2 regions of the Methylophilus luteus genome follow, and region 2 is predicted to be linked to the other one. Evidence: riboswitches for the same ligand, from Rfam matches in the RefSeq annotation. Region 2 holds a riboswitch; the other holds the start of a gene.

Region 1 (3,773 bases), on a different contig from region 2:
CTGGAAGTCGTCAGCCTGGCTGACCTGATGTACCACGCCCTGAGATAGGCTGGCAGAAAGAAAATGTGCTTTTGAGAAGGTGTATTAAGGGGTTACCTGAGCCATAATCCTGAACCAAAAAGTTCAGGTGGTAACAGCCTAAGGTACATTAGGTTCACACGCCAAGGGAGTCTTAAAAGATATCCCAACTTAGTGCGATCGCACAGCACCTGATGAGCCGAAACCTATAACAAAGACTAGTTCAAGGAATTTAGACCCAGGCAACGCCTTAATACACCTTCTTAAAAGCACACCGTATAAAAAATGATACGCCAATTACTGCTATTGACGGTGAATATTTTATGAAGTTAAGAGGATTACAACAATTTATGTTGACTGGATAACACTTCATCCATTTGCTGTTGCATGGTGGTGATGCGTTTTTTCACATCGCCCACATCCACGCCATCACTGCGGGTATTCAATAATTCATGCGTGATATTCAGTGCCGCCATGATGGCAATGCGTTCTACACTGACCATTTTGCCCGCATCGCGGATCTCGCGCATTTTACCATCCAGGTAGCCTACCGCCTGCACGATCACATCGCGCTCTTCGTCAGTACAAGTCACACTGAAGGCACGGCCCATGATTTCAATATCGATCGGTTGTTTAGCCATTGCTTATTGTCCTTCCTGTGGCAGTGCAGACAATAATTTTTCTAACTGCACGCTGGCTTGAGTCATATTCAGCTTGAGCGATTGCGACTCCTGGTGCAGTTTCGTCACCTCCTGACGCAACTGGCCATTGTCCTCACGCAAGTGATGACACAGCGCAATTAACTTCGCCACACGCTCTTCCAAACTTTTCAGATCAGCATCCATCGAACCATTATCAATGAAAAAAATGATTGTGGTCAATAGCTAAGCGTAGTTTTTCAAAGTAAATTAAAGATTTCAACTTGAATCCGCGCTCAATGTTTGCTCGCAAAAGCAGGCACTTTCAACTAAAATGAGCGCCAGTTGTCAGGTGCTTCGCGCTGTGTTCTTGCAGACGGAGTGAAACTGGGAAACAGGTGCGTGAATTCACATTCGCAATGCCTGTGCTGCCCCCGCAACGGTAAGCAAGTGCGGGTCTATCAATAAGCCACTGAGTACACACTCGGGAAGGCGATAGATCAAAACTTGCAAGCCCGGAGACCGGCCTCACAACTAACCATTTGCAATACCGCGGGGTGACGGTGTCTGATAGTGTATTTCTAATCTTGCTAGCCATAGCAACGCTAAATCCATTGTCCCTTACCCCTGGTATCGCCCAATAACCCATATGCGGGGTCGCATATGCACCAGGGATAAGATAATGAAAAAGAAACTTCCATTCAGTGTAGTCACTACAGTATTCAAATCTTCACACGCAGCAGAAGATTCTATGAAAAAAATTACGTTACTGGGGCTGATGGCAGCTTTGCCTATCAACACCTTAGCCGCAGAAACGCTGGCGACACCAAACCTGGACGAAGTCGTGGTCACCGCCAGCAGGACCTCGCAATCCACCAAAACCGTCACCGGTGATATCACCGTCATCGATAGCGAAGAAATCAACCGGCTACAAGGTGGCTCTCTGGCCGACCTACTCAGGCTGCAACCTGGCGTACAAAGTTACAGCAATGGTGGCATGGGCACTAGCAGCAATATCACCTTACGTGGCACCAACGATAATCAGCTGATTGTACTGGTCGACGGCGTGCGTATTAACTCCGGCACTACTGGCACTACAGCTTTTGAGAATATTCCCCTTGCATTGATTGACCGCATTGAAATCTTGCGCAGCCCAGCATCTAGCCTGTATGGCTCCGATGCGATTGGTGGCGTGATCCAGATCTTCACGAAACGTGGCAGCGGTAATAAAACACATATTTACGGTACAGTTGGTGCTGGCAGCTATGATACTTACACAGGCAATGCCGGGATCGATACCACTTACAAAGCATTGAAATTAGGCGCACAAATCAGCAGCTATGACACCCGTGGCATCAGCGCAAAAAAACACCCGCCATTAAATGTGGACAAAGACCGTGACGGCTACCAAAATTTCAGTGGATCAGCTTATGCCAATCTGGAGTTTGCTCCAGGACATACTCTGGGACTGAACTACCTGGAGAGCGATGGCCGTAGCGAATATGACAATGGTTATGTTGGCAACCATCAAAACCGCTACCAGCAAGGTTATGGGGTCACGCTGAAGAACGCACTGACCGAACGCTGGAAGAGTACCTTGCAATATAACAATGGTCGCGATCAGTCATATACCGTCAGCGCAGCAACTGGCGCAACAGCCAATAGTAATATTGAAACCGAGCAGCACCAGATTTCCTGGCAACATGATTACCAACTCTCGAATGGCACCATCATGTTTGCTTATGACCGGCTTGAACAGGATGTACTGACAAAGACTATCGGCAGGCAAACACTGGACAGAGGCAGAAGCAATGATGCTTTCGTCCTGGGTTATACCGGCAACTTTGACAACCATAGTGCCCAGTTATCTTTGAGAGAAGACCATAACAGCCAGTTTGGCAATTACACCACTGGTGGCCTAGGCTATGGTTATGCACTCACGCCAGCCTGGCGGGTAACGGCACAATACGGATCATCCTTCCGTGCACCTACATTCAATCAATTGTATGCGGTGAACTTCGGCAATCCGAACTTGGCTGCCGAGAAAGCAGACAATCTGGAAGCCAGCCTTCGTTACCAGGGTGAAGCTTTACAGGCCAAAGTCACCCTGTTTGATAACCATATCCGCAACTTCATTCAAACCTTAACCTCAGGTTGCCCGGTGGGCTTTCCAAACTGTGCAGTGAATGCAGGAAAAATTGAAATTCAAGGGGTGACTTTTGAAAGTAGCCTGGTTTTAAATGAAAGCTGGTTATTGTCCGGCAACCTGACGGTGCAATCCCCTAGAGTCGATGGCACAGACAATTTACTGGTTAGACGCGCCCAACGTTATGGCAATCTGGTATTGCAATACAAAACTGGTGATTGGAATTGGACTACAGAATTGACTGCGTCCTCACAACGCTACAACGATGCCGCTAACCGCCTTGCATTAGGTGGCTACGCCCTGCTCAACTCAACACTTGGATATCAGTTGAATCAAAACTGGCGACTGCAAGCCCGCGCCAATAATATTCTGGACAAAGATTATGTGCTGGCAGCAGTCAACTCCACGGTTGATTACAACACCATGGGTGCGAATGTGTTTTTCAGCCTGAACTATGACATGCACTAGGCACTGAATAAGCGGTGGATTTTGACCAAGCCAGATGGAATTGGGCTAAAATTCACCCCTGGCTAATTTAATAAAATTTGGGAGTCGTTGGCATGCCACGTAAAATTTCAACTCAATCTCTGGCAATCGCATTTGTCATTGCACTGATGGTCATCGTCACGCGCGGTCATCATTTCGCTTCTATCGATTTCCTGCCTAGCGCTTCATACGCGGCTTTCTTTATTGCCGGTTACTACCTGCGTTCCACCATTATGTTTGTCGCCCTGCTGGCTTTGTGTGCCGGGCTCGATCTGGCAGCGGTGACCTGGGGTGGCGTCAGCAATTTCTGCGTGACACCGGCTTACGGCTTTTTACTGCCAGCCTATGGCACCATGTGGCTGGCTGGCCGCTGGACGGCAGACAATACCAGCTGGGAGTTCAGCAGCCTGTTCAAGCTGGCTGGGGTGGTGGTCGTTGCTTCGGCCATTGCCGAGCTGTTCTCCAGCGGTGGTTTCTATTTCTTT
Region 2 (3,773 bases):
TCATTTGACCTTTAGCGTCGGGCAGCAGGTGCTTGATGCCTATTTCTTCCTGACGCGACTTAGTCAGGTCGAACTGGGCGTTTGCCAGATTCAAACCTAACAAGTTAGTCACCGGGTCTGTGCCGCGGCTCATTTGCCCATACAAGGCAGTCTCTGGCGTCAAATCAAAGACAGCCCCTGCGCGCCAGGTTAACGGTGAGAAATCCTGATCAACATTGGCAGCGCCTCTGTAGTCTTTTCGATAGGTATCGATCAGGTCCTTACGCAATCCAACGATCAGCTTTAAGTGATCCGTCGCATTGAATGCATCCTCAACAAAGAAGGCTTGCTGCTTGAGATCAGCATCGTAGTTTTTCAATACCGCCGTCGTGCTTCTAAACTGGCCGGGGGAGAAATTATAAACAGGGACACTGTCTGTAGCGGTGTTGCCCGCATTGCTGCTATGCAGAAAATCGGTATGCGATATTTCCCAACCCGCGGCGATACGGTTCTGATGGCCGAACACCGCATCCACCGAGGCTAGCTCCATACGGTTGCCATACTGGGTCTGCTCATGCTCAATCGCTAAAAAACTGCTGCGGGTGACGCGGTTAGTCGTCGTATTCAACGCATAGTTTTCCGCGTTACGCCATTCCCTATCTGACTTGAACCAGTAGGTCTCATTCTTGAATTTTAATGAGGGAGTGATATCCCATTCCAGCTTGGCGCGTGCCCGTGTATCAATGAAATCCATTTCGTCATTGTCTACATTGAAATTGGCTTTGCGTAATGAGCGTGAAATCTTTCCATTCACTAGCGGCGAGCCATAGATGGCTGTCGGTGACTCTTCTGCATGGTCAAGTGTAAAACCAAGCCGTATATTTTCTGCAGGCGTGTATAGAAACGACGACATGATTTTTTTACTTTTATAATCGCCACGATCTATGTATCCATTACCACCTAGTGCAGAGGCGTCAATACGGAAAGCACCCACATCACCGATGGCACCTGACCCACCGACACCGGCACGATAAGCGCCGCGTGTTCCCAACCCGAATAAAGCTTCTAGCGACGTTTCCTTGCTGGCTTTTTTTCTCACACTATTGATCACGCCTCCTGCAGAACCATCACCAAATATGACCGAAGCAGGGCCGCGTAATACCTCAATTCTTTCGTAACCCCAGCTATCTGATGGATAGGTCAGCGTGCCCGCCCCTGTCACCAGGCGCACACCGTCTTCGGCTTGTGCGACGGAGTTGTTTCCTGTGAATCCACGGGATGAAAAGGATTGGCCATTGCCAGGGGTGCTGATATCAGTGATGCCGGTGGTACGGGTCACAGCTTCTTTGATGCTGATATCCCCACGTTGGCGTATGGTTTCGCTATCCACTGCTTCTACGCTTGCGGGTGTCTCTTTTGCGGTCAAACCCAATCGGCTTGCCGTGCTATTGGTTTTATTGAGATTGATTGCCGCCCTGGGTTCTGCAGGCGCTTTGACGACCACTTCGTCCAGCACATCATCAGTTGCGTATGCACTGCAGGAAAGCGCTGCCAGGATGGCCACGCTCAATACCTCTTGTTTAAACATGATTGTAATACTCCCTGAATACCATTCAAATTAACGCGACCTATCCGTCACGTACGTTGGTAATAGCAGGGTTCAAAAAGGGCAGCCTGATGCATGCCGGGGTACGACACAACTTAGCTGGTGTATGCGGTGTTATAGATATGTAAACGGTGAATTGACATTCACTTCTACTCAGGAGCACCCCGCCCTAATTCGAACTCTACGACTACACCAGGGCAGGTCTCCTGACTCTCGGGTCACTGTCTGTTCGCGGCCTTCCCAAGTGATGAACTCAGTGGCTAGATGTGCGAACAGGCTATCCGATTACAGTTGCGGGGGCAGTTCCGGAATGGTCTCGCAGTCATCTTGAGACGGCACCGGATTCCCTATTAATCTGCTTGGCTTTTTAAAGCATTGCCAAGCTGAACCATGGTGAGGCGAGTGTAAGTTTGTAGTACTCCACTGTCAATGCATATACACAAACTTACACCACGATGATGAAGCGGCTGCATGGATGATGCTTTACCTCACCCCAAAACAAAAAAGACCTAAGGCGTTAACCTTGGGTCTCTCAATAAATGGTGGCCCCTCTGTGAATCGGACAGCGCAAATTAAATTCAAATAATTATGTGCTTTTTGCTTGTTTAACTGACTTAAACCAAGCATTTGAAATCGGTAGAAACATATAAATAATTGCGACTGTTTGTAACGAAATCTGCAAACTACTAGCAAGCAGCACTACAACATTTCGATGGGCTTCTACAGGTAATAAAAGTAAAGCCGGATAAATGCCAATGACAAAGAAAACGGTAAAAATAATGCGCGCCCAGTTTCTACCAGTCCATATTTTATAGGCAAGAAACAACACAATTAAGACAGTGCAAACCAGTCCTATGATCGTAAACCGGATAGGAGCAATAGACGAAATATAGTCATAATCTATGCCAAGTTTGATGAAACTTAATGCAAGTGCAAAGATGATTAGAATGACTGCACGTTTAATGTAAGTCGGTTGATTCGTTGGATTCATTATTTTTCCTTTTTATAGTTATCAGAAATAAGTCAGCTGTTGATTGAAGGCAAAAGCATCATAGTCTAACTTAGTAAATCACCCCCCCAGTCGTTAAGCTTGGGTTTCTCACCCTGCTTTGTCCGCCAAAAGGCGAATCTGAGCATTAACTTAATCCACTTATACTTAATTCAGCGCCAATTCCCAGGCAAGCCAACATAACGGCCAATGATTGCCACTGGGATCATGGTCGATCAGCCAGCCTTGATTGTTTGGCTATGGCTCTAGCCGTGTGACTTAGTAGCGTTTTTAAGCTGCGCGAGGATGAATTGGGATAGTCAAACCAACCCTCAAACAGAAATCCACAACTTTGACTCGATTGTCAGTATCATTGAAATTATTCATCTAAATGAAAAGCCAAGTTGGTATTAAAGGAAAATTCTATGAAAGCAATATGCGTGTTCAACAACAAGGGTGGAGTGGGGAAAACTACTCTTATGTGTAATGTTGCAGCTTTCTTTGCCACACAAGGAAGAAAAATTCTAGTAGTGGATGCTGATCCGCAATGCAATGCGACAGCTTATATGTTGTCAGAAAATAAGCTCGATGAACTTTATGCAACCACAAAAGACTCAGGCACAATTAATGATCTTGTAGCTTCGCTAAAAAAATCAAAAGGCTATGCTTCCATTCCTATAGTTAGAAGTACGCAATTTGGTGTGGATATTGTTCCAGGTGATCCAAAATTCTCATTGGCTGAGGATTTTCTTTCTAAAGATTGGATTGAGTCGACAAGTGGTCAAGAACGCGGGCTTAAAACTACATTTTTTTTCAGAGCGCTCTTGGAATGGGCAAAACTACAAGCTTATGACTATGTTTTCTTTGACGTCGGCCCGTCCTTAGGTGCAATAAATCGAACAATTCTTTTATCCTGCGACTATTTTATTCTTCCCATGTCATCAGATATTTTTAGTTTGCGTGGTCTTCAGAATATTGAACTAGCAATCAGCACATGGAAACGTGGTCTTGAAAGAGGACTTGAATCGTTTATAGAGGAAAATGGATTTAACTATCATTTTGATGATGGCGCGGAACCAGCCAAACCTAATATTAAGTTTTTGGGGTATGTTAGCCAGCAGTACACAGCCAAAACTGTCAATGGCAAAAAACAACCGGTAAATGCCTACGAAAAAATAATCAAGAAAATCACTCCCGCCA

The links. Region 2 has a riboswitch for cobalamin ahead of ACFQ1Z_RS10160 (TonB-dependent receptor). Riboswitches for the same ligand answer to the same signal wherever they lie in the genome.
Region 1: it holds a riboswitch for cobalamin, as region 2 does, so the genes downstream of both, ACFQ1Z_RS09305 (TonB-dependent receptor domain-containing protein) here and ACFQ1Z_RS10160 (TonB-dependent receptor) in region 2, are expected to answer to the same signal.

Annotation. Positions count from the first base shown of each region.
Region 1 is NZ_JBHTKB010000001.1:1,957,454-1,961,226, forward strand. It holds gene ACFQ1Z_RS09290 (DUF2237 family protein) at 1-48, shown strand, start outside; gene ACFQ1Z_RS09295 (cell division protein ZapA) at 357-659, opposite strand; gene ACFQ1Z_RS09300 (hypothetical protein) at 663-899, opposite strand; cobalamin riboswitch at 990-1,201, shown strand; gene ACFQ1Z_RS09305 (TonB-dependent receptor domain-containing protein) at 1,408-3,270, shown strand; gene ACFQ1Z_RS09310 (hypothetical protein) at 3,363-3,773, shown strand, end outside.
Region 2 is NZ_JBHTKB010000002.1:128,160-131,932, reverse strand. It holds gene ACFQ1Z_RS10160 (TonB-dependent receptor) at 1-1,567, opposite strand, end outside; cobalamin riboswitch at 1,765-1,993, opposite strand; gene ACFQ1Z_RS10155 (hypothetical protein) at 2,172-2,576, opposite strand; gene ACFQ1Z_RS10150 (ParA family protein) at 2,999-3,773, shown strand, end outside.